Regions from separate parts of the Saccharothrix stipae genome, predicted to be linked through region 1. Evidence: riboswitches for the same ligand, from Rfam matches in the RefSeq annotation. Region 1 holds a riboswitch; each other region holds the start of a gene.

What was found. Region 1 has a riboswitch for glycine ahead of gcvT (glycine cleavage system aminomethyltransferase GcvT). Riboswitches for the same ligand answer to the same signal wherever they lie in the genome.
Region 2: it holds a riboswitch for glycine, as region 1 does, so the genes downstream of both, gcvH (glycine cleavage system protein GcvH) here and gcvT (glycine cleavage system aminomethyltransferase GcvT) in region 1, are expected to answer to the same signal.
Region 3: it holds a riboswitch for glycine, as region 1 does, so the genes downstream of both, gcvP (aminomethyl-transferring glycine dehydrogenase) here and gcvT (glycine cleavage system aminomethyltransferase GcvT) in region 1, are expected to answer to the same signal.

Annotation. Positions count from the first base shown of each region.
Region 1 is NZ_BAAGTN010000008.1:1,109,882-1,119,979, reverse strand. Features, by position in the region: gene ACYVLT_RS22100 (hypothetical protein) at 25-672, shown strand; gene glyA (serine hydroxymethyltransferase) at 776-2,041, opposite strand; gene gcvT (glycine cleavage system aminomethyltransferase GcvT) at 2,057-3,157, opposite strand; glycine riboswitch at 3,286-3,380, opposite strand; glycine riboswitch at 3,382-3,469, opposite strand; gene ACYVLT_RS22085 (DUF3817 domain-containing protein) at 3,533-3,835, opposite strand; gene ACYVLT_RS22080 (hypothetical protein) at 3,850-4,227, opposite strand; gene ACYVLT_RS22075 (helix-turn-helix transcriptional regulator) at 4,337-4,825, opposite strand; gene ACYVLT_RS22070 (hypothetical protein) at 5,027-5,188, opposite strand; gene ACYVLT_RS22065 (CaiB/BaiF CoA transferase family protein) at 5,608-6,738, opposite strand; gene ACYVLT_RS22060 (acyl-CoA dehydrogenase family protein) at 6,738-7,862, opposite strand; gene ACYVLT_RS22055 (GNAT family N-acetyltransferase) at 8,055-8,507, shown strand; gene ACYVLT_RS22050 (acetyl-CoA C-acetyltransferase) at 8,564-9,766, shown strand; gene ACYVLT_RS22045 (3-hydroxyacyl-CoA dehydrogenase NAD-binding domain-containing protein) at 9,766-10,098, shown strand, end outside.
Region 2 is NZ_BAAGTN010000008.1:337,501-347,598, forward strand. Features, by position in the region: gene ACYVLT_RS18390 (ABC transporter ATP-binding protein) at 1-884, opposite strand, end outside; gene ACYVLT_RS18395 (ABC-2 transporter permease) at 979-1,851, opposite strand; gene ACYVLT_RS18400 (ABC transporter ATP-binding protein) at 1,851-3,017, opposite strand; gene ACYVLT_RS18405 (hypothetical protein) at 3,066-3,440, opposite strand; gene ACYVLT_RS18410 (hypothetical protein) at 3,447-3,629, opposite strand; gene ald (alanine dehydrogenase) at 3,977-5,083, opposite strand; glycine riboswitch at 5,277-5,371, shown strand; gene gcvH (glycine cleavage system protein GcvH) at 5,514-5,894, shown strand; gene ACYVLT_RS18425 (L-serine ammonia-lyase) at 5,899-7,263, shown strand; gene ACYVLT_RS18430 (glutathione peroxidase) at 7,316-7,801, opposite strand; gene ACYVLT_RS18435 (transcriptional regulator) at 7,798-8,112, opposite strand; gene ACYVLT_RS18440 (hypothetical protein) at 8,105-8,815, opposite strand; gene ACYVLT_RS18445 (ABC1 kinase family protein) at 8,848-10,098, opposite strand, start outside.
Region 3 is NZ_BAAGTN010000031.1:93,137-103,234, forward strand. Features, by position in the region: gene ACYVLT_RS38765 (STAS domain-containing protein) at 1-81, opposite strand, end outside; gene ACYVLT_RS38770 (hypothetical protein) at 524-766, shown strand; gene ACYVLT_RS38775 (CDP-alcohol phosphatidyltransferase family protein) at 841-1,428, shown strand; gene gcvH (glycine cleavage system protein GcvH) at 1,488-1,871, shown strand; gene garA (glycogen accumulation regulator GarA) at 1,988-2,449, shown strand; gene ftsR (transcriptional regulator FtsR) at 2,464-3,147, shown strand; gene ACYVLT_RS38795 (bifunctional nuclease family protein) at 3,293-3,766, shown strand; gene ACYVLT_RS38800 (MerR family transcriptional regulator) at 4,479-5,045, shown strand; glycine riboswitch at 5,176-5,266, shown strand; gene gcvP (aminomethyl-transferring glycine dehydrogenase) at 5,420-8,308, shown strand; gene ACYVLT_RS38810 (DUF3224 domain-containing protein) at 8,394-8,831, opposite strand; gene ACYVLT_RS38815 (helix-turn-helix transcriptional regulator) at 8,882-9,841, shown strand; gene ACYVLT_RS38820 (ArsR/SmtB family transcription factor) at 9,891-10,098, shown strand, end outside.

The DNA of each region.
Region 1 (10,098 bases):
TTGACGGACCAAGGAGGAGTGAGTGTGATCCGACGAAACCGCATCGCCATCGCCGTCGCGGGCGGCATGGCAGCCGTGCTCGCGCTGGTCATGTGGACATCCAACGCCACCGGCCTGCAGGGCAAGACGGTCGCGCAGACCGAGCAGGTGGGGGCTGCGGCCCAGGGCGACTACGGCGACGTGCAGGAGCCCTTGGCCCCTCCGACCAGCGAGGAAGCGGCGCCCGTCGAGGAGCCCGCCGCCGCACCGGAGGGCCAGGCCGCACCGGCGCCGTCCGGCCCGCAGGTCACGCTGGTGGGCAAGAGCGTGCCCAAGATGGGCGAGGTCGTGCAGGACGGCGACGGCCGGACGCTGTACCGGTTCGACAAGGACACGCCGGACCCGGCGAAGTCCAACTGCGAGGGCCAGTGCGCGGTGACGTGGCCTCCCGTGCTGTCCAACGGCACGCCGCAGCTGCAGGGCGTCGACCCCGCGCTCGTGTCGACGGTGAAGAGGGCCGACGGCACCGAGCAGGTCACCCTGGACGGCTGGCCGCTGTACACCTACGCGAAGGACGAGGCGCCGGGCCAGTGGAAGGGCCAGGGCGTCGGCGGCACCTGGTTCGTGGTGCAGCCCAACGGCAAGCGCAACATCGAGTGCCTCCCACCGGGGGTGACCGCTCCCGCCGCCTAGTCGACCCGGGTGGTCCACTGTGGAACGCCCTGATCCCCCGGCCTGGGGTTGGCCGGGGGATCAGGGCGTTGCGCAGCGGGGCGTCAGCCGACGCCCACGACCGTCACAGCGTGGGGTACAGCGGGTGCTTGGCGGCCAGCACCTCGACCCGCGATCGCAGCTCCGCCAGGTCGGGCGAGGGCTGCAACGCCGCCGCGATGACGTCCGACACCTCGGCGAAGTCCGCCGCGCCGAACCCGCGGGTGGCCAGCGCGGGCGTGCCGATCCGCAGGCCGGAGGTCACCATCGGCGGCCGCGGGTCGTTCGGCACCGCGTTGCGGTTGACCGTGATGCCCACCTCGTGCAACCGGTCCTCGGCCTGCTTGCCGTCCAGTTCGGACGCCACCAGGTCGACCAGCACGAGGTGCACGTCCGTGCCGCCGGTGAGCACCTTCACCCCGGCCGCGGCCGCGTCGGGCCGCGACAGCCGGTCGGCGAGGATCTTCGCGCCCTCGACCGTGCGCCGCTGCCGGTCGGCGAACTCGGGCGACGCGGCGTGCTTGAACGCCACCGCCTTGCCCGCGATCACGTGCTCCAGCGGACCGCCCTGCTGACCGGGGAACACCGCCGAGTTGATCTTCTTCGCGAGTTCGGCGGTGTTGGTCAGGATCACCCCGCCGCGCGGGCCGCCGAGCGTCTTGTGCGTGGTCGTCGTCACGACGTGCGCGTGCGGCACCGGGCTCGGGTGCAGACCCGTCGCCACGAGGCCGGCGAAGTGCGCCATGTCCACCATCAGGTACGCGTCCACCGAGTCGGCGATCCGGCGGAACTCGGCGAAGTCGAGCTGACGCGGGTAGGCCGACCAGCCGGCCACGATCAGCTTCGGCTTGTGCTCCAGCGCCAGCCGCTCGACCTCGGCCATGTCGACCCGGCCGTCGGACTCCGACACGTGGTAGGGCACCACGTTGTAGAGCTTGCCGGAGAAGTTGATCCGCATCCCGTGGGTGAGGTGGCCGCCGTGCGCGAGGTCCAGGCCCAGGATCGTGTCGCCCGGCTGGAGCAGGGCGAACATCGCGCACGCGTTGGCCTGCGCGCCCGAGTGCGGCTGCACGTTCGCGAAACCCGCGCCGAACAGGGCCTTGACCCGCTCGATCGCCAGCCGCTCGATCACGTCGACGTTCTCGCAGCCGCCGTAGTAGCGCCGGCCCGGGTAGCCCTCGGCGTACTTGTTCGTCAGCACCGACCCCTGCGCCTGGAGCACCGACACCGGCGTGAAGTTCTCCGAGGCGATCATCTCCAGCGTGCTCTGCTGCCGGTCGAGCTCGGCGGCGACGGCGTTCGCGACCTCCGGGTCGAACTCCGCGAGGGAGGTGTTGAAGTGCTCGGACATGTGTGTGGGTCTCCCTTACGAGGTGCGCTTGTAGAAGGGCAGTGCGACGACTTCGACCGGCTCGTGCTTGCCCCGGACGTCCACCGACAGCGCCGTGCCGGGCTCGGTGTTGCCGACGGCCACGTACGCCATCGCCACCGAGTACCCCAGGGTCGGCGACAACGCGCCGCTGGTCACCTCGCCGATCGGGTCGCCCGCCGCGTCCAGCACCGGGTAGCCGTGCCGGGGTGCGCGGCGCGAGGTGGTCTTGAGGCCGACGAGCACCTGGTCCACGCCCTGCTCGGACACGGCGGCCAGGGCGTCGCGGCCGACGAAGTCGCCCGGCTTGTCCAGCTTCACCACCCGGCCGAGGTTCGCGTGGAACGGCGTGCGGTCGCGGCCGAGTTCGTTGCCGTACAGCGGCATGCCCGCCTCCAGCCGCAGCGTGTCGCGGCAGCCGAGGCCGGCGGGCCTGAGGTCGTGCGGTGCGCCCGCCTCCAGCAGGGCCTGCCACACGTGCGCGGCGTCGTCCGGCGCGACGAACAGCTCGAAGCCGTCCTCGCCGGTGTAGCCGGTGCGGGCGAGCAGGACCGGCTTGCCCGCCACCTCGGTCGGGTACGACGCGTAGTACTTGACCGCGCCCAGGTCGGTGGGCGTGAGGCCGGCGAGGATGGCGGTGGCCCTCGGCCCCTGCACGGCCAGCAGCGCGTAGTCGGTCGAGGCGTCCTCGACGGTGGTGTCGAAGCCCTTCGCGCGCTCGACCAGCGCCTCGTGCACGACGGCGGCGTTGGAGGCGTTGGCCACGACGAGGTACTCGACCTCGCCCGTGCGGTAGACGATGAGGTCGTCGACGACGCCGCCGTCGGCCTCGCAGATCATCGTGTAGCGGGCGCGGCCGACGCCGATCGCGGACGCGTGGCCGACCAGCGCGTGGTCCAGCGCGGCGCCCGCCTCCGGGCCGGTGAGCCGGATCTCACCCATGTGGGTCAGGTCGAACAGGCCCGCCGACGTGCGCACCGCGTGGTGCTCGGCCAGCTCGCTGTCGTAGCGCAGCGGCATCCGCCAGCCCGCGAAGTCGGTGAACATGGCCCCCAGCGCCTCGTGCTCGGCGTGCAGGGGCGTGCGGCGGCTTTCCATCAGGCGGAGACCTCCCTGGGTGCGGGCGTGCCCGCGCGCCGACCGGTCGGGTCGGCCGCGGGCACGTCCGGGAACTTCACGGTCGAAAGGATGACACGGTCCACCGGAGACTCCTCGTCGAGTGAGCCTCCCCCTCTGCCATGAGCCTGAGAGCTTCGCCACCGGGTGAGGGCGGCTTGCACCGTGGGCGAGGCGCAGCGGGTGCGCCTGCTTTCCAGAGTTGCCTTCGTCGGGCGGTACCTGTGCCTGAGAGATTCCGGGGAGGAGTTGCTCCTTCGGCGCCCTGGTGGGGGACTCTCCCGCGCGACATCGACGGCCGTGTTCAGTTGGTACCGCCAGACGCTAGGGGTGCGCGGCGGACGGGGTCAACCCCGGTCACAGGCTCTTCTCGGCCCGGACGCTCTCGACCACCCTGCGCTCGGCGTAGAACGACACGAACGGGATCGTGCCGGCGAGCAGCACCAGGGCGGTGCCCTTGATCGACCAGCGCGCCTTGAGCGCCAGGTCGACGGTGAGCACCAGGTACACCGCGTACAGGAAGCCGTGGACGGGGCCGACGACCTGCATCATGCCCTCGTTGCCGCCCGCGTACTTGGCGATCATCGCGACCACGAGCAGCAGCAGGCCGACACCGACCACGTAAGCCATGAACCGGAACCTGGTCAACGCGCCGCTCATCGCCCTACCTTCGTTCACCGCTGGTCCCGCGCGTGGAGTTCGGCGAGCATGCGGTTGTAGGCCGCGAGCTCTTCGTCCTCGTCGTCCGGCGCGGGCGCTCTGACGGGCTCAACGGTAACGACCGGCCGCGGCGGCGCGGCCACCGGCTCCGGCACGGCGCCGTCGGCGGCCTCGGCCTTGCGGCGCGCGTCCAGCCTGCGGATGCGCCACACCATGAACGCCGGGAAGAGGCCGAACAGCGGCCACTGGAAGACGTAACCCAGGTTCTGGAACGTGCCGCCGGCCTCGGAGAACCGCTCCCACTGCCAGTAGGCCAGGCCGCAGCACACGACCAGTGACGCCAGGCAGACGGCCGCGATCGCGAGCCGCTTGGGAGTGATGAGGCCTTGCACGCCTCAAGAGTACTTCGTGCATCTCCCGGGGCTGGGGCTCCCCGCGCAGGAGCCCGCCCCTCACGGTGAGGGCCCCTCGACCACAGGAGCCCGCCCCGACTCGTCGGACCTAGGCGACGCCGTCCCGGCGTTGCCTCTGCAGCCTGGCCACGCACCAGGCCGCCGCACTACCCCGACGCAGGTGCTGGAGCACCGTCATCGGGCCGAGGCGACGACCGAGGTCGGCGGGCGTGAGCCCGGCCGCCCGGTAGTCCAGAGCGCGCTGGTCCAGCGGGCTGATGCCCGCGTCCCACCACTGCTCCGCCTCGGACAGGTCGCCCACCAGCTGCCAGTAGCTGGCGGCGGCCGCGAGCAGAGCCTCGGGCACCTCGGGCGCCCGCTTCCGCATCGCCGTCACGTACGCCGGATCCGCGGACTCGACCTTCACCAGGCCGCGGGGACCGCCATTCGCCCGCTGCACGGGGATCCCCGGCGCGGACGGCGGGGCTTCCGCGAGCCACGCGTCCTTGATCCGGTTCACCTCCTGCAGCTCGGCGTCGTCCGAGCGCTCAGCCGCCCACTGCCGCAGCAGCTCGTCGACTCCGGAGTCCTCGACCATTCTGCCTCCTCGTCGGTCGAAGATCAGCCAATGCGACGCACCGTATTAGCGGGTACCGACAACCGCTAGACCCTGGATTGTCCAAAACCCTGTTACCAGGGCGTTATAGCCCTCATTCCACCCGTACGGTGCAACGTTCGAGGCGTGCGGTCACCGATCGTGACCGCATTGTGCGGAGTTCGACGAGGTCGGGCGGGCGTCTCAGGCGAAGAGGCTGCGGACGAAGGTGATGATGGACTCCGCGCCCGACTGGAGCCACCCGAGCGCGGTCCGCACCGCCTCGGCGGACTCGTTCGGCTGGGTGATCAGGAGGAACAGCACCAGCGCGACCGCCGCCAGCGTCACCACCTTCTTGACGTTCACTGATCGGTCTCCGTCCGTATCACAGGGCAGGGCGGCCGGGCGCCGCTCCGGGCGTGTCAACCGCCATGGTCCCCCATTCACCCGGATGATGACGATCGAACCCGCCGTCGTCGCCCGACCGGTCGCCCGATCGACCACGCAACCACGCCTGAGCAGGCCCTGGTGTCACCCGATCGGACGATCAAGGGGACCCATGGCCCCGCCGATCACCAAGGTACGGGCACTCGCCCACCCCCCTGGCACGAACACCGAGGTGCAGCGACACCGTCATACCTCCGCAGCCCATCACACGAATGCGCCGGCGTACGCACTGTGCGTGACAATGGCCGATGGCGGCTGCCACACATTTCCGGTCCCCCTTCAGGTGATTTCCCGCGCCCTTTTTCCGCCCGATCCGACGCGCCGGAAGCGGGTGGGGTTCAGCCGATCACCCCGGACCGCCGCAGCCCGGCGATCTCGTCCTCGCCCAACCCCAGCTCGCCCAGCACCTCGACGGTGTGCTCGCCCGCGGCGGGCGGCGGGCTCGGCGTCGCGGCGGGCGTCCGCTCGAACCGCGGCGCCGGCGCGGGCTGGGCCACCCCGCCGACCTCGACGAACGTCCCCCGACGCGCGTTGTGCGCGTACCCCGGCGCCTCGCCGGGGGCCAGCACCGGCGCCAGGCACGCGTCCGTGCCCTCCGCCAGCGCCGCCCACTCGTCCCGGGTGCGGGTGGCCACCGCCGCCGCGATGCGGGCCCGCAGCTCCGGCCAGTTCGCCGGGTCGTGCCGGGACGGCAGTCGTGCGTCGGCCAGCCCGAGCACGACCAGCAGCTCGGCGTAGAACTTCTCCTCCAACGCCCCGATGCCGACGAACCTGCCGTCGGCCGCCTCGTAGACGTCGTAGAACGGCGCCCCGCCGTCGAGCAGGTTCGTCCCGCGCCCGCCGGGCCACGCCCCGACCGACGACATCCCGTGCAGGAACGTCGTCAGCAGCGCGGCGCCGTCGACCATCGCCGCGTCCACCACCTGCCCGCGCCCGGACCGCTCCCGCTCGTACAGCGCCGCCAGCACGCCGATCGCCAGCAGCAGCCCGCCGCCGCCGAAGTCGCCGACGATGTTGAGCGGCACGGTCGGCGGCGCGCCGGCCCGGCCGATCGGCTCCAGCGCGCCCGCCACCGCGATGTAGGTGATGTCGTGCCCGGCGCGGTCGGCCAGCGGCCCGTCCTGGCCCCACCCGGTCATCCGCCCGTAGATCAGCCGCCGGTTGCGGGCCAGGCACTGCGCCGGGCCGATGCCCAGCCGTTCGGTCACGCCCGGCCGGAAGCCCTCGACCAGCACGTCGGACTCGCCGACCAGCTGGAGCACCAGCTCGGCGCCCTCGGGGCGGCGGATGTCCACGCCGATCGACCGCCGCCCGCGTCCCAGCACGGGCACCCCCGGGTCGCCCGCGCCGCCGACCCGGTCGACCCGCACCACCGACGCGCCGAGGTCGGCCAGCACCATGCAGCCGAACGGGCCGGGCGCGAGGCCGGCCAGCTCGACCACCTTCAGCCCCTCCAGCGGCCCCGGCACTAGAGCGACCTCGCGATGATTTCCTTCATGATCTCGTTCGTCCCGCCGTAGATCTTCTGCACGCGCGCGTCCGCCCACGCGCGCGCGATCGGGTACTCGGTCATGTAGCCGTAGCCCCCGAACAGCTGCACGCACTCGTCCACGACCTGGCACAGCCGCTCGGTGGCCCACCACTTGGCCATGGCCGCGGTGGGCACGTCGAGGCGGCCCGCCAGGTGGTCCTGCACGCACTCGTCCACGAAAGCCCTGGTCACCCGGGCCTCGGTGGCGCACTCGGCGAGCTTGAACCGGGTGTTCTGGAACTTGATCAGCTCCCGGCCGAACGCGGTGCGGTCCTTGACGTAGGCCAGGGTGAGCTCCACCGCCGCCTCGATGCCCGCCACCGACGCCACCGCGATGATCAGCCGTTCCTGCGGCAGCTGCTGCATCAGCTGGATGAACCCCTGGCCCTCGCTCGTGCCGAGCAGGTTCGCCGCGGGCACGCGGACGTCGTCGAGGAACAGCTCCGCGGTGTCCTGGCCCTTCATCCCGATCTTGTCCAGCACCCGGCCGCGGCGGAACCCCGCGGCCTGCGCGGTCTCGACGACCAGCAGCGAGATGCCCGTCGCGCCCTCGCCGGGGTCGGTCTTGGCGACCACGACCACCAGGTCGGCCTGCGCGCCGTTGGTGATGAACGTCTTCGAGCCCGACAGCAGGTACTCGTCGCCGCGCCGCAGCGCCCTGGTCTTGATGTTCTGCAGGTCCGAGCCGCCGCCGGGCTCGGACATGGCGATCGCGCCGACGTACTCGCCCGACGCCAGCTTCGGCAGCCAGCGCAGCTTCTGCTCCTCGGTGCCGTAGGCGTTGATGTAGTGGGCGACGATCCCGCTGTGCACGCTGTTGCCCCACGCGCTGTCCCCGCACCGCGCCTGTTCCTCCAGCAGCACGGCCTCGTGCGCGAACGTGCCGCCGCCACCGCCGTACTCCTCGGGGATGGACAGGCAGAGCAGGCCGAGCTCGCCGGCCTTGGTCCAGAAGTCCCGGTCCACCTGCTTCTGCGCGGCCCACCGCTCCTGGTGGGGGACCACCTCCCTCTCGAAGAACGTCCGGGCCAGCTTGCGCAGCTGGTCCAGGTCCTCGGTCATCCATGCGGAACGGCGAGTAGGCATACCCCGACGTTCCCACCGGTCGGGCCGCACCGCCATGACCGCAGCGCGTCAGGGTGAGGGTTGATGTTGAGCGGATCGGTCAGTGTCTGAAGGCCGCTGCTCCGCAGACGGCGGCTCGGTCGCCTGGAAGTCGCGACCTCGCGGGGCGGGGTGGGCCAGACTTGGGCCATGCGACTTCGGCGGCTGGGGCCCGAGGACTGGGCGACCTGGCGTGACATCCGGCTCACGGCGTTGAGCAGCGATCCCGAGGCGTTCGGCTCCACGTTGGCGTTGGAGCGGGAGTACGACGAGGCGCGGTGGCGGGACCTGTTGTCGCCGCGGCACGGGGTGAAGGTGGTGGCGGAGGACCCGGAGCCCATCGGGCTGGTGGCCGGTGTGCCGCACGAGGTTCACCCCGACGTGTTGTACCTGTACTCCATGTGGGTCATGCCGGAGTTCCGCCGGCGGGGCGTCGGCGAGGCGCTGGTCGGCGACGTGCTGGCGTGGGCCCGGGAGCACGGGTGGGCGCGGGTGCAGTTGCGAGTGTTCCGGGACAACCGGACGGCCCGGCGGCTGTACGCGCGGCTCGGTTTCGCGGGCGACGGCGAGATCATGGACCACCTCCTCACGCCGGTGAGCTAATAAGTCACCTCGCGCGGTCATGGGCAGGTCCGGGCGCGGTGCCTACCGTGGGGTACATGAGCGAAGCCTTGATCTTCGACGCGGTGCGCACACCGCGTGGCAGGGGGAAGCGCGGTTCGCTGCACAGCGTGAAGCCGATCACCCTGGCATCCGGGGTGCTCGCGGCGCTGGCGCGGCGCAACGACCTGGACACCTCCGCGGTGGACGACGTGGTGTTCGGCGTCGTGTCACCGGTCGGCGAGCAGGGCGCGGACATCGCCCGCACGGCGGTGCTGGCGGCCGGGTGGGACCTGCGGCCCGCGGGCGTGCAGCTCAACCGGTTCTGCGCGTCGGGCCTGGAGTCGGTGAACCTGGCCGCGGCCAAGGTCGCGTCCGGGTTCGAGGACCTGGTGGTGGCGGGCGGCGTCGAGTCGATGTCGCGGGTGCCGATGGGCTCGGACGGCGGCGCGTGGATGGCCGACCCGGAGACCAACATGGCGGTCAACTTCGTGCCGCAGGGCGTGAGCGCGGACCTCATCGCCACGCTGGAGGGCTTCAGCCGCGAGGACGTGGACGCGTTCGCGTTGCGCTCGCAGCAGCGGGCCACGTTGGCGCGGGACAAGGGCTACTTCGACCGCTCGCTGGTGGCCGTGGTCGACCAGAACGGCTCGGTCGTGCTCGACCACGACGAGGCGATCCGCCCGGAGACCACGTTGGAGGGCCTGGGCAAGCTCAAGCCGAGCTTCGGGTTCCACGGCGACCTGGGCTTCGACGCGGTGGCCATCGACCGCTACCCCACCGTCGAGCGCATCGACCACGTCCACACACCGGGCAACTCGTCGCAGATCGTGGACGGCGCGGCGGCGATGCTGATCGGCAACGCCCGCATCGGCCGGGAACTGGGCCTCACGCCCCGCGCGCGGATCATCGCGACCGCGATCATCGGCTCCGAGCCCACGATCATGCTGACCGGTCCCGCGCCGGCCGCGCGCAAGGCGTTGGACAAGGCCAGGCTGACCGTCGAGGACATCGACCTGTTCGAGATCAACGAGGCGTTCTCGTCGGTGGTGCTGAAGTTCCAGCGGGAGCTCGACCTGCCCGACGACAAGGTCAACGTCAACGGCGGCGCGATCGCGCTGGGCCACCCGCTCGGCGCGACCGGCTGCATGATCCTCGGCACGCTGCTCGACGAGCTGGAGCGCCGGGACCTGCGGCGGGGCCTGGCCACGCTGTGCGTGGGCGGCGGCATGGGCATCGCGACGATCATCGAGAGGGTCTGATGGCTATCCACTTCGAGCGGGACGACGAGGGGATCGTCACCCTCACGATGGACATGTCCGGCTCGGCGAACGTGATGAACGCCGAGTACCACCAGGATATGGGCGACGCGGTCGCGCGGCTGGAGGCGGAGCGCGACGACATCACCGGTGTGGTGCTGACGTCGGCCAAGAAGACGTTCTTCGCCGGCGGCGACCTGAACCTGCTGATCACGATCACGCCGGAGAACGCGGCCGAGGCGCTCGGGTTCCTGGAGGAGGTCAAGGGCCAGCTGCGGCGGTTGGAGCTGCTGGGCAAGCCGGTGGTCGCGGCGATCAACGGCAGCGCGCTGGGC
Region 2 (10,098 bases), 770 kb from region 1:
GTCGGGCCGACCAGGGTGGCCACGTAGGTCGCGAACGCCAGGAACGTGCCGAGGGTGACCTCGCCGCGCAGGGCCATCCACCCGCCCAGCGCCAGGACGGCCACCTGGCCGAGGTAGGGCAGGGAGTTCAGCGTCGCCGACGGGCGGGCGGTCAGGCGGGCCGCGCGCATCCGCTCGGCGAACAGGTGCTTCGCCCGGGTCTCCAGGCGGGCGACCTCGCGCGCCTCCTGGCCGAAGCCCTTGACCACGCGCACGCCGGTGACGGTCTCCTCGACGTGCTGCGCCACGTCGGCCGCGCGTTGTTGCGCCGACCAGGTGGCCGGGAACAGCGTCAGCCTGCTGCGGGCGGCCACCACCCCGACGGCGGGCACGATCACCAGCGCGATCACGGTCAGCAGCGGCGACAGCCAGAACATCGCCGCCATGGCCGCCACCGCGAACACGACCGTGCCGAACGCCAGCGGCGTCATCGACAGCAGGCTGTTGACCAGCTGGAGGTCGGTGATCGAGCGGGACACCACCTGCCCGGTGCGCAACGCGTCCTGCTTCGGCCCGTCCAGCCGCTGCACCGCGCCGAACACCGCCTGCCGCAGGTCGTGCTGCACGTCCACGGCCAGCCGACCGCCGAGGAACCGGCGCACGAACGCCGTGCCGAAGGTCAGCAGCTCCAGCCCGACCAGCACGATCGCGAGCCAGGTGAGGCGGTCCGTGCGGCCGGCCATGGCGTCGTCCACCGCGACCTTGATCAGCAGCGGGCCGACGGCCTGGAGGCCGACGCCCACGACGGCGGACAGCACCGACAGCACCACGAGCGCGCGGTGCTGCCAGCACGCCCGGGCGAGCCTGCGGATCCAGCCGTCGGTAGGGGTCACGGGATCCAACATAGGTCGGGTCACCGACAGTTTTGCCCCGGCTGGTGTGACGAAGGCCGCCCCGAACCTTCGGGGCGGCCTTCGTCAGGCGTGCAAGATCACTGGATCAGGTGATGTCCTTGCGCTGGGTGGCGGCCCAGCCACCGAGGAAGAACAAGGCCGTCCACACCAGGAAGATCAGGCCGCTCAACCACCAGTCGAACGCGCCCAGCGCGCCACCGATGGCCCGCAGCCCCTCCACCAGGTCCTCCGGCACCACGCCCGCGTTCGCCACGAACAGCGACGACGCCACCGAGCCGGTCAGGCCGTTGACCGCGCCGTTGGGCAGGAAGCCGATGATCTCCGGCAGGCCCTGTGACGCCAGCACCAGCTGGATGCCGTTCTCCACGATCAGCATGTAGAGCAGCAGCACCACGGTGGTGCCCACGACGCTGGTCATCAGCGCGCCGACCCCGACGCCGAACATGGTCATCAGGATCGACGACAGGACGCCGACACCGGCCAGCGCGAGCCACCCCCCGGCGTCCGGCAGCGAGCCGGAGTCCGAGGTGATCGCGATGCCGATGCTCACCGACGCCACGATCACGATGCCGAAGATCGCGCCCCACAGGACGTAGACGATCATCTTCGCGGTCAGCGCGGAGACCCGGTTCGGCGCGGTGAGGAACGTGGTGGTGATCGTCTTGCGGTTGATCTCGTTCGCGATCGCCAGGCCGCCGAAGATCATCGGGAAGATCGTGGCCACGTTGATGCTGCGCGCGATCCCGAACACCGACATCTGCCACTGCGACGCGTCGACGCCGAGCAGCGTGGTCAGCTCCTCGGCCTCGGAGCTGCTCATGAAGTCCGTGACGGTCTTGAAGATGGCGCCGGTGCCCAGGGCCCAGCCGAACGCCAGCAGCACGGTCGGGATCATCAGACCCCACCACAGGCCCGTGGTGGTGGTCTTGCGGAACTCCGACTTGATCAGGTTGCCCATCACGCGCCGCCCCCCAGGCCGCCCTGACCCTGTTGTGGACCGTACGGGTTGTCCTGCGGCGGCGGCTGGGATCCCGGCGGTGGTGGTTGGTAGCCCTGCGGGGGCTGTTGGTACTGCTGCGGGTAGCCGGCCGGCGGTTGCTGCTGGTACGGCTGCTGCTGGAACGGCTGCGGCGGGGTCTGGTAGCCGGGCTGCTGCTGGTAGGGCTGCTGGTAGCCCGGCTGCTGGTAGGCGACCGGCTGCGCGTACTGGCCCGGCGCCGCGTACTGGCCGTTGGTGAGCTGGAAGAACAGCCGCTCCAGGTCGGCCTTCTCCTCCTGGATGCCGTAGATCGACACGCCCGCCTTCAACGCGATGTCGGCGACCTGCTTGGCGGTCACCCCGCTGACCGCGATGCGGCCGTCCGGCAGCTGCTCGATCGCGCCGACGCCGTCCTCGCGCAGCGCCGCGACCAGCGCGCCCGTGTCGGACGGCTGCACGAGCACCCTGGCCTGCTGCTGGTCGCGCAGGTGGTCCAGCGGCCCGTGGTACATCGTCTGGCCGCGGCTGATGATGACCACCTGGTCGACGGTCTGCTCGACCTCGGCCAGCAGGTGGCTGGAGATCAGCACGGTCCGCCCGCCGCGGGCGTAGGACTGCAGGAACGTCCGCAGCCACGCGATGCCCTCCGGGTCCAGCCCGTTGGCCGGCTCGTCGAGCACCAGGATCTGCGGGTCGCCCAGCAGCGCGGTGGCCAGCGCCAACCGCTGCTTCATGCCCAGCGAGAACCCGCCCGCCTTGCGATCGCCCGCCGCGCCGAGGCCGACGAGCTGGAGCACCTGGTCGGCGCGCGAGTCCGGCACGCCGATCGCGGCCGCGTAGACCAGCAGGTGGTTGCGCGCCGTGCGCTTGGGGTGGAACCCCTGCGCCTCCAGCACCGCGCCGACCACCCGCGCCGGGTTGCCGAGGTGGCTGAACGGCCTGCCGTTGATCAGTCCGGTGCCCGCGGTCGGGGTCACCAGGCCGAGCAGCATGCGCAGCGTCGTCGTCTTGCCCGCCCCGTTGGGGCCGAGGAAACCGGTCACCGAACCGGGTTCCACCGTGAAGCTGAGATTCTGCACCGCTGCGACCGGACCGAACTGCTTGGTCAAGTTCTGCACCACGATGCGGCCAGTGCCGTCGTGCACGCGTCCCTCCCGAGTACTCCTACCGGGCGTCATCCTGCCCTAGGCGGATCACTCGGGGAGGGCGTGTCGCGGTTTCGACGCGACTCTCGGTATCTCGGTGGTCGTCTCCACGTCCGTCGAACGGCGCAGCGTGCGCAGCGGGCGGCGGCGTTCGCGGTGCGGCAGGCCGTCGCCGATGAGGTGCTGGTGGGCCATCGTCCACACCTGGCACGGCCACTTCCGGTGCCGCAGGATGCCGGGGCACGCGCCGCAGCGGCCGTCCGGATCCGGTTGGTGCACGGTCAACAGCAGCCGCCAACCGTCGGCCAGGCGGTGGATCTCGGAGCGCGCGAGCGGCACGAGGGCGTCCGCCTCACCGCTCTCGGCCACCTCGTCCAGCAACGCCAACCGGCGCAGCACGGCGGCCCGCAGTGCCTCGTCCACGCGGCCTCACATCCTGTCGGCGGCTTGGTCGAGGAGGCGGTGCAACTTGCGGGTCTGTGTGACCGACATCACGGCGGACTCGCCCGGCGGTGCGACCAGCAGAACCCGGTCCTCCTCGACGAGCACGGTCATCGACCGGTCCCGTCCGAACGGGTCGTGGCAGTCGATCCAACCCTCAGGCTCAGCCATCTGCGCTCCGATCGCCAGGTGCGCGGCAGACGCCGCGCGAGCGGACGACCCCGCTGCGTAGCTGCGGAGTTCCCGCCCTCCCATCGGTCGCCGGGCCGTCGTGACTTACCTGTTACGACGAGAATTCACTCGTTTGCTTGAGCTCGCACACGGCGAGTCGCCACCGCTGGGCGAAAAGTCGTCCGGATCGGTGGGGTCACTGGGCACGGCGCCGTGTTCCCGGCTAGGATTGGTGACGCGGCCCGCTCCCAGTGACCCCCAGGCTGGTTGAGCGGGCCGTCTTATCGTCAAAGGGCCCCGCTCACAGCACGTGAGCGGGGCCCTTCGCGGTGGTGCGGACGGTCGGCTCAGAGGTCGAGCGGCGTGTGGGTCATCCCGTGGGCCTGCGCCACCGGCAGGTTGGTCAGCAGGCCGTCGTGCGCGTTCAGGCCGAGCGCCAGCGACGCGTCCGCGCGCAGCGCCGCTTCCCAGCCCTGGTCGGCCAGCGCGACGGCGTGCGGCAGGGTGACGTTGGTCAACGCGTAGGTCGACGTGCGCGGCACCGCGCCGGGCATGTTCGCCACGCAGTAGAAGACCGAGTCGTGCACCTGGTAGGTCGGGTCGGCGTGCGTGGTCGGCCGCGAGTCGGCGAAGCAGCCGCCCTGGTCGATCGCGATGTCCACCAGCACCGAGCCGGGCTTCATGTCGGCCACCAGCTCGTTGCTGACGAGCTTGGGCGCCTTCGCGCCGGGCACCAGCACCGCGCCGATCACCAGGTCGGCCTCGCGCACGGCCTGCTCGACCGAGTAGCGGTTGGACGTCACGGTGCGCAGACGGCCCTGGTAGAGGGCGTCGATGTGGCGCAACCGGTCCACGTTGGTGTCCAGGATCTGCACGTCCGCGCCCATGCCGACGGCGATCGCGGCCGCGTTCAGGCCCGCCACGCCGCCGCCGATGATCACCACGCGCGCCGGGTGCACACCGGGCACGCCGCCGGGCAGCACGCCGCGGCCGCCGGAGGGCTTCATCAGCGAGAACGCGCCCACCTGCGGCGCGAGGCGGCCGGCGACCTCGGACATCGGCGCCAGCAGCGGCAGCGCGCCGTTCGCGGTCTGCACGGTCTCGTAGGCGATCGCGGTGGTGCCGGAGTCCAGCAACGCCCGCGTCAGCGGTCGGTCGGCGGCCAGGTGCAGGTAGGTGAACAGGACCTGGCCCTTGCGCAGCCGCGGGTACTCCTCGGCGATCGGCTCCTTGACCTTGAGCACCAGGTCGCCCTCGGCCCACACGTCGTCCCCGGTCGCCAGCACCTTGGCGCCGGCGGCCAGGTACTCCTCGTCCGTGATCGCCGAACCGAGGCCCGCACCGGTCTCGACCACCACGTCGTGACCGCGCTGCGTCAGCTCGTGGGCGCCCGCCGGGGTCAGCGCGACGCGGTACTCGTGGTTCTTGATCTCGCGGGGAACTGAGATCCGCACGGTGGGCTCCTTCGGCCGTTGTTACACCAAAGGTCCGGTAACGTGGTTTCGGTGTCATCGTGCCACTGGCACCACCAACCGGTGTCAAGTTGTGCGGATCGAACAAGTCGGCGGTCGCGTTGACACCCGTCGACCTCGGCACCTAGCGTTCGGGCCACCAACTGAACATCGGCCGCGGCGCAGGATGAGCGCCGGAACCCGCGCGGGAGAGACCTCGGTGAACGTGCCGGGGCGCCGAAGGAGCAAGTCCCCCGCACACTCTCAGGCAGCGAGAACCGCTCGGGTGAGGCGACTCTGGAAAGCGCGCCCTCGGCGCGCACCCACGGTGCAAGTCGGGTCGGATCGACGGTCAGCCGTCGGGCCGGCGCGGCGAAGCTCTCAGGTCCCAGGACAGAGTGGGGATCCGGACCTCGCCCAAGGGAGCGCTGTCGTGACTTTTCCGGACAACCTGCTGTACACGCCCGAGCACGAGTGGGTGGACTGGGCGCCGGGTACCCAGGACCCCGTGGCGGTCGGTATCACGTCGTACGCGGCGGAGTCGTTGGGTGACATCGTCTTCGTGGAGCTGCCCGCGCCCGGTGCCGTCGTCACGTCCGGCGAGGTGTGCGGCGAACTGGAGTCGACCAAGTCGGTGAGCGACCTGTACGCGCCGGTCAGCGGCGAGGTGGTGGAGGTCAACACGGCGGCCGCCGACGACCCGTCGTTGATCAACAACGACCCGTACGGCGCCGGCTGGCTGTTCAAGGTTGCCGTGACCGACGCGACCGGATTGCTGACCGCCGCCAAGTACGCGGAACTGACCGGGGACTGACGTCATGGCGATCAGCGTGTTCGACCTGTTCTCCGTGGGGATCGGACCGTCGAGTTCGCACACCGTCGGTCCGATGCGCGCGGCCATGATGTTCGCCGACCGGCTGCGGCCGGTGCTGGGGTCCGTCGACCGCGTGCACGTGGAGCTGTTCGGGTCGCTCGGCGCGACCGGGCACGGGCACGGCAGCCCTAAGGCGGTGCTGCTCGGGTTGGAGGGCCACCGGCCGGAGGAGGTCGACCCGGCGGAGGCCGAGCGGCGGCTGGCGGAGATCCGCGCCACCGGGCGGTTGCGGCTGGGCGGCGTGCGGGAGATCGCGTTCCGCGAGGACCCCGACCTGGTGATGCACCGGCGGAAGTCGTTGCCGTTGCACCCCAACGGCATGAGCTTCACCGCCCACTCGGGTGACGCCGTGGTCGACTCGGCGGTGTACTACTCGGTCGGCGGCGGGTTCGTGGTGGACGACACGGCCACCGGCACCGACCGGATCAAGGCCGACGAGACGCCGCTGGCGCACCCGTTCCGCACCGGTGACGAGCTGTTGGCGCGGTGCCGCGAGACCGGGTTGTCGATCAGCGAGGTCATGCTGGCCAACGAGCTGTCCTGGCGTGACGAGGCGTCGGTGCGTTCGGGGCTGCTGCACATCTGGGACGTGATGCAGGCGTGCGTCGAGCGCGGCTGCACCGTGGACGGCGTGCTGCCCGGCGGGCTGAAGGTGCGGCGGCGCGCGGCCGAGATGCGGCAGCGGATGGCCGCCGAGCACTACGCCACGGACCCGTTGCGGGTGATGGACTGGGTGACGTTGTTCGCGTTGGCGGTGAACGAGGAGAACGCGGCCGGCGGTCGGGTGGTGACCGCGCCGACCAACGGCGCGGCCGGCATCGTGCCGGCGGTGTTGCACTACTACACGCGGTTCGTGCCCGGTGCGTCCGATGACGGGGTGGTGCGGTTCCTGCTGACGGCGGGCGCGGTCGGCGTGCTGTTCAAGGAGAACGCGTCGATCTCGGGCGCCGAGGTGGGGTGCCAGGGCGAGGTCGGCTCGGCCTGCTCGATGGCCGCGGGCGGGTTGGCCGAGGTGATGGGCGGCACGCCCGAGCAGGTCGAGAACGCCGCCGAGATCGCGATGGAGCACAACCTGGGGCTGACCTGCGACCCGATCGGCGGGCTGGTGCAGATCCCGTGCATCGAGCGCAACGCGTTGGCGTCCATCAAGGCCATCACGGCGGCGCGGATGGCGTTGCGCGGTGACGGTTCGCACTTCGTGTCGCTGGACAAGGTCATCAAGACCATGCGTGAGACGGGCAAGGACATGAAGGTCAAGTACAAGGAGACGGCCCGCGGCGGGCTCGCCGTGAACGTCATCGAGTGCTGACCCGGCGCGCGGGAGGTGGTCGGTCGGCCGCCTCCCGCGCGCCGGACACGGACTACGGCAGCACGGACTCGATCGCCTTCACGACCGCCTCGTCCTCCGGCTCGGTGGCCGGCCGGAACCGGGCGACCACCTCGCCGGAGGGGGCGAGCAGGAACTTCTCGAAGTTCCACTGCACGTCGCCCGCCGCGCCGTCGGTGTCGGCGAACGCCGTCAGCTCGGCGTACAGCGGGTGCCGGGACGGGCCGTTCACCTCGACCTTCTCGAACAGCGGGAACGTCACGCCGTACGTGGTGGAGCAGAACGTGGCGATCTCCTCCGCCGTGCCCGGCTCCTGCCCGGCGAACTGGTTGCACGGGAACCCGACCACGGAGAACCCCTGCGCCGCGTACCGCTCGTGCAGCCGCTCCAAGCCCTGGTACTGCGGCGTCAAACCGCACTTCGAGGCGACGTTCACCACCAGCAACGCCCTGCCCGCCAACGCGCCCAGGCTCGACGGCTCACCGGACAGGGTGTGCAGCGGGATGTCGTGGATGCTCATGCCTGCGAGGCTACGTGCCGCTCCACCAGCGCACGCAGGGCCGCCATCTCGACCGCCAGCGCGGCGCGTCCCGCCGGGGTGACGCCGATCCACGTCCGCGGCCGCTTGCCGTCGTAACCCTTCTCCACCGCCACCAGACCGGCCTGCTCCAGCACGGCGACGTGCCGCGACAGGTTGCCCGCGGTCAGCTCCAAAGTGGACCGCAAATAGCCGAACCCGACCCGCTTCGCCTCCGCCGCCACGGTGAGGATGCCCAGCCGGTGCCGCTGGTGCACCACGTCGTCCAGGGCCGCGGTCGGGTGCTCAGCCACGCCGCAGGCCCACCAGACCGCCGACGAGGAGCACCGCCCCGGGCAGCACGACCACGCTGCCCAGCGACCAGGCGGTGGGCTGGGCGACCACCAGCGGCGTGAACGCGGCCGACACGCACAGCACCACGAGGTAGGCGGCGGTGATCGTGGTGAACCGGGTGCTGCGCTCCAGCGCCGCCAGCACCACCAGGCCCAGGCCGATCGCGATGAACTGCGCGATCGCCGGCTGGTCGTGCTGGAGCACCCCCGTGCCGAGCACGGCCGCCGTCAACGTCACCGCCCGCGGCGCGCCCCGGTGCCACAGCACGGTCGCCGCCGCCAGGACGATCAGCCCGGCGCCCGTGCCGGAGTAGAACCGGAACGGCAGGTTCTCCAGCACCAACCCGACCACCGGACCGCTCAGGCCGATCGCCGTCGCGCCGAGGTAGCCCCGCGTGGACGTCTCGATGCCCACCCGCGCGCCGCGCCTGCGGTACCACCACACCGTCGCCAGGCCGCCCACCACCAGCACGACCAGCCAGAACAGGCCGAGCAGCACGGGGTAGCGCACGTCGAACCCCCGGCCCGGCGGCTCGGCGGGCGCGTACAGCGGCAGGGCCAGGAACGACGCGACGCCGAAGAACAGCAGCGGGAACGAGTAGGCGTGCCGGTCCTCGCGCGCTCGACGGCGCAGCTCGGCCAGGTCGCCCAGCAGGTCTGCCACCCAGTCAGGTTTGCATCGCAAACCAACCGCCGTCAACCCCGCGGCCGGAAGATGGTCACCACCACCCGCAGCCCGAGCAGCACGCTGATGACCAGCAGGTTGTAGCCGAACACCTGGAACAGCGAGAGGTCCGGGCCCACCTCCGGGCCGCCGTCCGCGCCCATCAGCAGCACCGCCATCACGCCCGCCGTCGCGCCCAGCACGGTCAGCATCACCTGGTGCAGGAGTGAGACGATGAACTGCCGGTCCCGTTCGTCGGCGAACAACCGCATGCTCATCCCCAACCGCCCCTGCTCCAGCGCGGCGGAGATCCGGTCGGCCCGCCGGGGCAGCCGGCGCAGCATCGGCAGCATCGCGTGCAGCTCCTCGGTCACCGTGCGCCGCAGCGACTCGGGCGTGAGGTGCGCGCTGAACTGCTTGTCGGCGAACGACCGCGACTCGACCACGATGTCGAACCCCGGCGACAGCGCGCCCAGCGTGCCCTCCACCGTCGCCAGCGCCCGGAACACCGCCGCGATCTCCGGCGGGATGCTCAACCCGTACCGGTAGACCAGCTTGAACAGGTCGCCGAACATCCCCGCGTCCGGCCGCATGCCGGTGCTCAGGTGCCGTGCCATGAACTGGCCGAGCGCGCGCTCCAACTGCTGCTCGTCGATCTCGTCCGGCCTGGTCACCAGCTCCAGCAACGCGTCGCGCAGGCCCGCCGGGTCGGCGTGGTCGACGGCCAGCAGCAACTTGCCCAACGCCGACCGCAGCTGCGCGTCGATCCGGCCGACCGAGCCGAAGTCGAGCATGCCGAGCCTGCCGTCGTGCAGCAGCATGATGTTGCCCGGGTGCGGGTCGGCGTGGAAGACGCCGTTGATCATCACCTGGCGCAGCAGCGCGTCCAGCAGCGTGCGGGCCAGCGCGTCCCGGTCGACCGACTCCAGCGACGCCGACCGCACCGGCACGCCGGCCAGCCGTTGCATCACCAGCACGCGTGCCGTGCAGAGGTCCTCGTGCACGGCGGGGAGCACCACGTCGGTGTCGGCGGAGGCGGCCCGCACGGCGGCCAGGTTGCGCGCCTCGACCCGGAAGTCCAGCTCCTCGCGCAACGCGGCGGAGAACCCGGCGGCCAGGTCGCGCACGCCGATCGCCTTGCCCCAGCGCGTCTTGTCGTGCAACGTCGACGCGAGCCGGTTCACGATGTCCAGGTCGCCCTCGGCGACCCGCCGCACGTCCGGCCGCTGCACCTTCACCACCACGTCCTCGCCCGACCTCAGCCTGGCCCGGTGCACCTGCGC
Region 3 (10,098 bases), on a different contig from region 1:
GAGCTGCCCGGCCCGCGGGCTGTCGACCGCGGCGGACTCGGCTCCGCTCGTCGCCACGACGTTCGGATCCTGAACCGTCACGAGGCACTCCTCTTCAGCTGGTACCGCTGGGTGGGAAGCCCGGACGCACTCGACGTGCGCGCAGCAACAAAAAAGCAGCGTGGCGGAACGTGCCCGCTAGCCGGACTTCCCGGCGCGGCTGTTGGCTCAACCGCTGCGCCACCCACCGTACGTAGCCCGTGGCGGCACCACAAGCGCGCGGGTGACACGTGATCAGCCCCAGTGTAGTGCGCCATTCGGTGTGCGGCGGATGACGGACGGTGAACGGTTTGGTCCCACCGGTGCGGGTTACACCCCGGTAGAAGCGTTCTCCCGGGTTCCGCGCAACTCGGCGACCCAACCGCCCGCCGGCCGCGATTGGGCACGCACGAGGAGGTGGCGTCCGCCACAGTCGCGCAGAATCGGGTGACAGGGATAACGCCACGAGAGCCGTGAGCGACAACCCTGGTGGAGGGATTTTCAGATGAGCACCAGAACGGAAACCGAGTCCGAGCCCGCGAAGCACAGGGCAGCGCGTGCCGGCGCCACCGGAGCGGCAGCGCTGCCCACAGCCCCGTGCAGCGTGGTCTGGAGCAAGGGCCACGCCTACGTGCTCGAAGGTTTCCGAGCCCGCTGGGTCGGCGTCGACGACCGGGGTCGTCCGCAAGCGCTCAGCGGTGACGAACTGCAACGCCGCGGCTGGAGCCGCACCCGCTCGAACAACTGAGCCACGAGCCGTTCCCGGCGAGTCCGCGCGAGTCGGCCACCGGGGCACGCCGGGCGGCCCTCTACAGTGCGGACGTGTCGCACGATCCAGCCGACCGGCTGCTGACCATCCCGAACGCGCTGAGCGTGTTGCGGCTGCTCGGCGTGCCCCTGTTCCTGTACCTGCTGCTCGGCCCGCACGCCGACGGCTGGGCGCTGGTGGTGTTGGTCGCGGCGGGCCTGTCCGACTGGCTCGACGGCAAGATCGCCCGCTGGCTCGACCAGGCGAGCAAGCTCGGCGCGCTGCTCGACCCGGCCGCCGACCGGCTCTACATCCTCGCCACGCTGGTCGCGTTCGTGGTGCGCGGCATCGTGCCCTGGTGGGTGGCGGCGGTGCTGGTCGGCCGCGAACTCGTCGTCGGCGTCTGCCTGCCCGTGCTGCGGGCCCGCGGCTACGGCCCGTTCGAGGTCAACTACCTGGGCAAGGCCGCCACGTTCAACCTGCTCTACGCGTTCCCCATGCTCCTGCTCGCCCAGGGCACCTCCACCGCCGCCCAGGTCGCCCGACCGGTGGCCTACGCGTTCATGGTCTGGGGCGGGGCCTTGTACCTGTGGTCGGGAGTGCTGTACGTCTACCAGTTCACCCTCGCGATGCGGCGAACGCCGGGTGTCGCGCCGGCCTGAACGCCGACGTGGGAAGATCCGGCAGCGAAGATCCACCGTCATTGAAGGAGCACACCGCGGTGATTCCCGAGGAGCTCAAGTACACCGAGGAACATGAGTGGGTGCTGCGCACAGGTGAGGACACCGTGCGCGTGGGCATCACCGACTACGCCCAGGAGCAGCTCGGCGACGTCGTGTTCGTCCAGCTGCCCGAGCTCGGCGAGCAGGTCGCGGCCGGTCAGACGCTCGGCGAGGTGGAGTCCACCAAGAGCGTGTCGGACATCTACGCGCCGCTCGCCGGTGAGGTCGTCGCGCGCAACGACTCGCTCGACCAGCAGCCCGACCTGGTGAACTCGGACCCGTACGGCGAGGGGTGGATGGTGGAATTGCGGCTGGAGGACCCGACCGCGGTCGACGACCTGCTCGACGCCGCCGCGTACCAGGAGCTGGCGGCGCAGGAGTGACGTCGATCTTCCGGCGGCTCTTCGGTCGGTGGGGGAGCCGCTCCTCAGACCAGGGTTCGGGCACGATAGGTTCTAGTGGTCTCGACGAGAGTTCCAGCAGCAGGAGGAGAGCTCAGGTGAGCACGAACGACGGGCCAGGCGTTCCGCCCGAGCAGTCCCCGGAGCGGACCTCCGTTTTCCGGGCCGACTTCCTCGCCGAGGTCGAGGGTGCCGAGGCGCCCGCCCAGGAGCCGGCCGTCGCGGGTGTCGACGCGCTGCCCTCCGGGTCGGCTCTGCTCGTGGTCAAGCGCGGCCCCAACGCGGGGTCGAGGTTCCTGCTGGACCGCGACACGACCAGCGCGGGGCGGCACCCCGACAGCGACATCTTCCTCGACGACGTGACGGTCTCCCGCCGCCATGCCGAGTTCCGCCGCGAGGGCGGCGAGTTCGTGGTCATCGACGTGGGCAGCCTCAACGGCACCTACGTCAACCGCGAGCCCGTCGACCAGGCGGTCCTGGCCAACGGCGACGAGGTGCAGATCGGCAAGTTCCGCCTCGTGTTCCTGACCGGTCCGGGCGCCGGGGGCCAGGGGGCCTGAGCGATGGGGCTCCGGTGACGGCGGCCGGGCGGCCACGCGGGGGGTTGAGCATCGGGGCGGTGCTGGCGCAGCTGCGACCCGACTTCCCCGACGTCACCATCTCCAAGATCCGGTTCCTGGAGTCGGAGGGGCTGGTCCGCCCGGCGCGCACGGCCTCGGGGTACCGGCAGTTCACGTCCGCCGACGTGGACCGCCTGCGGTACGTCCTGTCCGCACAGCGGGACAGGTACCTGCCGCTGAAGGTCATCAAGGAGCAGCTGGACGCGGCCGACCAGGGCGCGCCCAGGGCGTTGCGCGCGGTCGACCTCGCCCCGGCCGCCGGGCACCGGGTCACCCGCGAGGACCTGCTGGCGCGGGCGGGCATCGAGCCCGGTGTGCTGGCGGACCTGGAGCAGCACGGTCTGGTCAGGGCCGGCGCGGGCGGGTTCTACGACCACGAGGCCGTGCAGATCGCGTCGACCGTGCGGGCCATGGCGGAGCACGGGTTGGAACCGCGTCACCTGCGCCCGTTCCGGGTCGCCGCCGACCGCGAGGTCGGGCTCGTCGAGCAGGTCGTCGGCGCGCGGCACCGGCAGCGCGACCGGGCCGGAGTGGACGAAGCCGTGCGCGAGCTGGCGGCGCTCTCGGTAACCCTGCACACACTGCTGGTGAAGGTGGGCCTGCGCGACGTCGCAGGTCGTCCCGTTTCGCCGAGGTGAACGCGTGTCCGCATCGTGATCGCAGAGCGGGTGGGCGGTTGCGCACTGAGCCCGCTTGGCGGGTAGCGTCGAAACTGTACGTGGGGGATCCTCGTTAGGTAGCGGGGACGCCAGAATTTCAGCGCGCTGAGGGAGGCGAGACCCGATGAGCGAAATGCGCGTCGTCGGCGTGCGGGTGGAACTGCCCGCCAACCAGCCGATCCTGCTGCTGCGCGAAACCGAGGGCGAACGGTACCTGCCGATCTGGATCGGATCGGTCGAGGCCACGGCGATCGCGTTGGAGCAGCAAGGTGTCCGTCCTGCCCGGCCGTTGACGCACGACCTGCTCAAGGACGTCATCGGGGCGCTCGGCCGGCAGTTGGAGCAGGTGCGGATCACCGACCTGCAAGAGGGCACGTACTTCGCGGAACTCGTGTTCGACGGTGACATCCGGGTGTCGGCGCGGCCGAGCGACTCGGTGGCGCTGGCGTTGCGGATCGGTGTGCCGATCCACGCCGAGGAGTCGGTGCTGGCGGAGGCCGGTCTCATCATCCCGGACGAGCAGGAGGACGAGGTCGAGAAGTTCCGCGAGTTCCTCGACTCCGTGTCGCCGGAGGACTTCCGCGGCGCGGACACGTAGTCCGGGCCGTCTCGTCGTTCCCCCACGTTCGCCGGTGCCCGCCCGAGTCAGCGGTCCGGCGACGTTCGTTACCCGGCGCGGTGCGGGTCGCGCCGTCGTCCGCGTCTTGGCCCCTGCCGTCGTCCGCGTCCTGACCTCTCCGTCGTCCGCGTCCTGGCCCCCGCCGTCGTCCGCGCCTGGTGCCGCTGGTTCCCGCTCGTCCTGGTCTGCCGGTTCCCGTTCGGCCGTTCGTTCGGCCCGTCCGTGCTTTCGCAGGGGTCCCCGCCCAGGGGATCCCTGTTTTTCATCTTGCCGGCACGCACCGACAATTTCGGCCGGCCGAGGGTGGACAAGCGGGTCGGGTGCTTGACAAGACCCGACACCCGGGATGGGTCGCGACGTCGGCCGCGGGCCGGGAACGGCTTCCCGTAGGCGTGTGCGGTGCGTTGTGGATCAACCCCGCATGCCACTTTCAGGCGTCGCGTGTTCGGGTTACACAACGTCAACGTTGCTGAGCTAAACGATCACTAAACGTCACCCGAATGGCTTACAACGGGCGACTCTCTCAACCTCAACCTCACCTTGAGGTCAGACACGCCCAGCGCGTCGCGTTGACCTGCCCCCTAGGCGGTCTTACCGTCGAACTCAGGTGAATTGCCACGGTGTGATTCGGACACCGCGGCGGCTTCACGTTGGTCGCCGGTCGTCGTGACCGGACCGAGGGGAGGCAGGCGTGGTCGAGGAAGCGCCCATCCGGGCCGGATCCGGAGAACAGGGTGAACTGTTCCCGGACTCCTCGCTGCCGGACGAGCTGGTCGGGTACCGCGGCCCCGCCGCGTGCCAGATCGCGGGCATCACCTACCGCCAGCTGGACTACTGGGCGCGCACCGGGTTGGTCAACCCGACCATAAGGAGTGCCCACGGCTCAGGCAGCCAGCGGCTCTACTCGTTCAAGGACATCCTGGTCCTCAAGGTCGTCAAGAGACTGCTGGACACCGGCGTCTCGCTGCAGAACATCCGGGCCGCGGTCGACCACCTGCGCCGTCGCGGCGTGCAGGACCTGGCCCGGATCACGCTGTTCAGCGACGGCACCACGGTCTACGAGTGCACCTCGCCGGAGGAGGTCGTCGACCTGCTGCAAGGCGGCCAGGGGGTGTTCGGCATCGCGGTCAGCGGTGCGATGCGGGAGATCAGCGGCACGATCCACGACTTCCCCGCCGAACGCGCCGATGGCGGCGAGATCGTGGAACCGGCCGACGACGAGCTGTCCCGCCGCCGCCGCACCCGGGCCATCGGCTGACCCGGGCGCGACGGCCGGGCGCGACGGCTGAGCGCGACGACCGGCTGACCGGCTGCGACGCACTGAGATCCACGTCGCGCCGGCGGTACCGAGGGCACGTCCGCCGGGTAGGATTTCGCGCGTAGTCGCTTTATCCCGTGCGGGAGAGTCCGAGCCCGTCTCGGCGCCGAAGGAGCAAATCCTCCCCGGAACCTCTCAGGCGCAAGGACCGTGCGGGTGAGACGCCTCTGGAAAGCGGGTCGGGCACACCGGCCGACCCCGCCGACGGTGCAAGCCCGACAGCCGGGTGAAGCTCTCAGGCGCCCGCCGACGGGCAGAAGACAGAGGGGGAGGGCAACGGCAGAAGTCTGTCCGGAGCCCTGGAGGCAGCCCCGATGACGCAGGACCGCATCCCCCTCGCCGCACTCGAGCACGGCACCCCGTTCGCCGACCGGCACGTGGGCCCGCGGCCCGCGGAGCTGGCCCGCATCCTCGACGTCATCGGTGTCGGCTCCCTGGAGGAACTGGCGCAGCACGCCGTCCCCGGGTCGATCCGCGAGCGCGACCTGGTGCTGGACCTGCCCGCGCCCGCCACCGAGACCGAGTCGCTGGCCGAGCTGCGCGCCCTGGCCGCGCGCAACCGCCCGATGACGCAGATGATCGGGCTCGGCTACTACGGCACCACCACGCCGCCGGTGATCCGCCGCAACGTGCTGGAGAGCCCCGCCTGGTACACCGCGTACACGCCGTACCAGCCGGAGATCTCCCAGGGCCGCCTCGAAGCCCTGCTCAACTTCCAGACGATGGTCGGCGACCTGACCGGCCTGCCGCTGGCCAACGCCTCGATGCTGGACGAGTCCACCGCCGCCGCGGAGGCCATGACGCTGGTCCGCCGCGCGGGCCGGGCCAAGTCGGGCAAGTTCGTGGTGGACGCGGACACGCTGCCGCAGACGCTGGCCGTCATCGAGACCCGCGCCGAGCCGCTGGGCATCGAGATCGTCACCGCCGACCTGTCGCAGGGCATCGAGGGGCTCGGGCTCGGCGGCGACTTCTTCGGCGTGCTGCTGTCCTACCCCGGCGCGTCCGGCGTGGTCCGCGACCACGAGGCCGTGATCGAGGAGATCCACAAGGCCGGCGCGATGGCCGTGGTCGCGGCCGACCTGCTGTCGTTGACGCTGCTGCGCCCGCCCGGCGAGATCGGCGCGGACGTCGTCGTGGGCACGACCCAGCGGTTCGGCGTGCCGATCGGGTTCGGCGGGCCGCACGCCGGTTACATGGCGGTGCGCCAGGGCCTGGAGCGGCAGCTGCCCGGACGGCTCGTCGGCGTGTCCGTCGACGCGGACGGCTCCCTGGCCTACCGCCTCGCGTTGCAGACGCGCGAGCAGCACATCCGCCGGGAGAAGGCGACCAGCAACATCTGCACCGCGCAGGTGCTGCTCGCGGTGATCGCCTCGATGTACGCGGTGTACCACGGTCCGGAGGGGCTGAAGGCGATCGCGACCCGCGCCCACCGGATGGCGACCGTGCTGGCCGCGGGCCTGTTGGAGGGCGGCGTCGAGATCGTGCACGGCGAGTTCTTCGACACCGTGCGCGCGCGGGTCGAGGGCCGGGCCGCCGACGTCGTGTCCGCCGCGCGCGACCTCGGCGTGAACCTCTGGCAGGTCGACGCCGACGTGGTGTCGATCGCGTGCGACGAGACCACCACGCGCGACCACCTGGAACTGGTGTGGAAGGCGTTCGGCGTGACCGTCTCCGACGTGGACGGGCTGGACGCCGACACCGCCGACGGCATCCCCGCCGACCTGCGCCGCACCAGCGACTACCTGACCCACCCGGTGTTCCACGCGCACCGCTCCGAGACCGCGTTGCTGCGCTACCTGCGGGCACTGTCGGACAAGGACGTGGCGCTGGACCGCAGCATGATCCCGCTGGGCTCGTGCACGATGAAGCTCAACGCCACGGCCGAGATGGAGCCGATCACGTGGCCGGAGTTCGCCGACCTGCACCCGTTCGCGCCCTCGTCCGACGCCGAGGGGCTGCTGGAGATCGTCGGTGACCTGGAGCGGTGGATGGCCGAGATCACCGGGTACGACGCGGTGTCGTTGCAGCCCAACGCGGGCAGCCAGGGCGAGTTCGCGGGCCTGCTCGCGATCCGCGCCTACCACCGCGCCAACGGCGACGCGCACCGCGACGTGTGCCTGATCCCGTCCAGCGCGCACGGCACCAACGCCGCGTCCGCCGTGATGGCCGGGATGCGCGTCGTGGTCGTCAAGTGCGACGACCACGGCAACGTGGACGTCGAGCACCTGCGGTCGACCATCGACGCGCACCGCGACTCGCTGGCCGCGATCATGATCACCTACCCGTCCACGCACGGGGTGTACGAGGACACCGTGCGCGAGGTGTGCGGGTTGGTGCACGACGCGGGCGGCCAGGTGTACGTCGACGGCGCGAACCTCAACGCGTTGATCGGGCTCGCGCAGTACGGCAAGTTCGGGTCGGACGTGTCGCACCTGAACCTGCACAAGACGTTCTGCATCCCGCACGGCGGCGGTGGTCCCGGTGTCGGGCCGATCGGCGTGCGGTCGCACCTGGCGCCGTTCCTGCCCAACCACCCGTTGCAGCCGGCGGCCGGCCCGGCGACCGGTGTCGGGCCGATCAGCGCCGCGCCGTGGGGTTCGGCGTCGATCCTGCCGATCTCGTGGGCGTACGTGCGGATGATGGGCGCGGACGGCCTGCGGCGGGCGACGTTGACGGCGGTGGCGGCGGCGAACTACGTGGCGCGGCGGCTGGACGAGCACTTCCCTGTGCTCTACACCGGCGAGGGCGGTTTCGTGGCCCACGAGTGCATCCTCGACCTGCGGCCGATCACCAAGGCGACCGGTGTGACGGTGGACGACGTGGCGAAGCGGTTGGCCGACTACGGCTTGCACGCGCCGACCATGTCGTTCCCGGTGGCGGGCACGCTCATGGTGGAGCCGACGGAGAGCGAGGACCTGGCGGAGATCGACCGGTTCATCGACGCGATGATCGCGATCCGGCACGAGATCGACCGCGTCGGTTCGGGCGAGTGGCCGGCGGACGACAACCCGCTGCGCAACGCGCCGCACACGGCGGCGTCGATCGCGACGGAGTGGAACCACCCGTACAGCCGCGAGGTGGCGGTGTTCCCGGCGGGCACGGCGGCGCCGAAGATCTGGCCGCCGGTGCGCCGGATCGACGGCGCCAAGGGCGACCGCAACCTGGTCTGCTCCTGCCCGCCGATCTCCGCTTACGGCGGCTGATAGCACGGCACCGGGCGCCGGCCGCGCGTGTCGCGGCCGGCGCTCCGCGTCGGGGTGGGTCAGCCCGGCACGAGCCGCGGGACGATCACCCTTCGTCACCCGATCGTGGGGCGGTGCCGGGTCGGGGCAGCTCGTAGTCCAGCTCGAATCGCCCCGGTTCGCCCTGCGCCCACGTGATGCGGCCGTGGCCGGTGAGGCCCGCCAGGTCACCGGTCGCCGAGACGACGGTGAAGGTGGCGTCCGCGACACCGTCGCGGAAACCGCCGGTGTGGTGCAGGACGAAGCCGCCCTCGCGGCCCTCCAGGGTGCCGGTCACGACCTCGTAGCCCGTGGAGACGCAGGAGTCGTCGTCCGGGTAGGACATGACGAAACGCATGTCGCCCAACGCCTCCAGCTCACCGGTGTAGGCGGTCGTCATGCCGCCCACCGTCTGCTTCGGACCGGTGACCTCGTCGTAGCGCCGGCCTTCCCACGTGTGCTCGTCCCAGCTCTTCATCTCGGCGATGGCATGTGCGGTGGTCATGGACCAGGAGCTTGCCGTGCGTACCTGACAGCTCCTGTCAGGATGGCGTCATGCGCGCCAGCCGGTTGTTGTCCCTGCTCCTCCTGCTCCAGTCGCGCGGCCGGATGACGGCGCAGGAGTTGGCCGACGAGCTGGAGGTCTCCGTCCGCACCGTCTACCGCGACGTCGAGGCGCTCGGCGCGTCGGGCGTCCCGGTGTACGCCGACCGCGGCCCGGCGGGCGGCTACCGGCTGGTCGACGGGTACCGCACCCGGCTCACCGGGCTGACCACCGAGGAGGCCGACTCGCTGTTCCTGGCCGGGATGCCGGGCCCGGCGGCCGAGCTCGGGCTGGGCGCGGTGGTGGCGGCGGCCCAGCTCAAGGTGCTCGCCGCCCTCCCGCCGGAGCTGCGGTCGCGGGCCGCGCGGGTGCGGGAGAGGTTCCACCTGGACGCGCCGGGCTGGTTCCGCGGCAACGAGGGCACGCCGCACGTGGCCGCGATCGCGGAGGCCGTGTGGCAGCAACGACGCCTGCGCGTGCGGTACGTGCGGTGGGCGCAGGTCGAGGTGGAGCGGACGGTCGAGCCGCTCGGGCTCGTGCTCAAGGCGGGCACCTGGTACCTCGTCGCCCGCACGGACGGCCTGCGCACCTACCGGGTCTCCCGGGTGGTGGAGCTGACCGCGTTGGACGAGTCGTTCGACCGGCCCGACGGGTTCGACCTGGCCGAGTACTGGGCCGGCTGGTCGGAGCGGTTCGAGCAGCGGATGTACCCGATGCGGGTGACGGTCCGGATGACGCCGAACGGGCTGCGCGGCGCTCAGGTCCTGCTCGGTCTCGTCGCCGCCCGCGAGCTCAAGGACGTCGAGCCGGAGGGCGAGTGGACGACCGTCCGGGTTCCGGTCGAGTCCCTGGAGCACGCGGAGGTCGACCTGCTCCGCCTCGGTCCCGAGGTCGACGTGCTGGAGCCGCCGGAGCTGCGCGAACGGGTCATCGCCCGGATCGCCGCCATGGCCGCGGTCTACCAGCGGTGATGTGCTACGGTTACACGTGTAAGAAAGTTCTTACACATGAAGGAGCGCCATGACAGGCACCTCGCCGACCGGCGACGAGCTGGTCGAGGTGCTGGCCGCGCTGTCCAACCCCCTGCGGCTGCGCATCGTGGCGACGCTGGCGGGCGGTCGCGACTACGTGAGCCACCTCGCCCGCGTCATCGGGGTGAGCAGGCCGCTGCTGCACATGCACCTGCAACGGCTGGAGGCGGCCGGGCTGGTCGTCGGCAGCCTGGAGC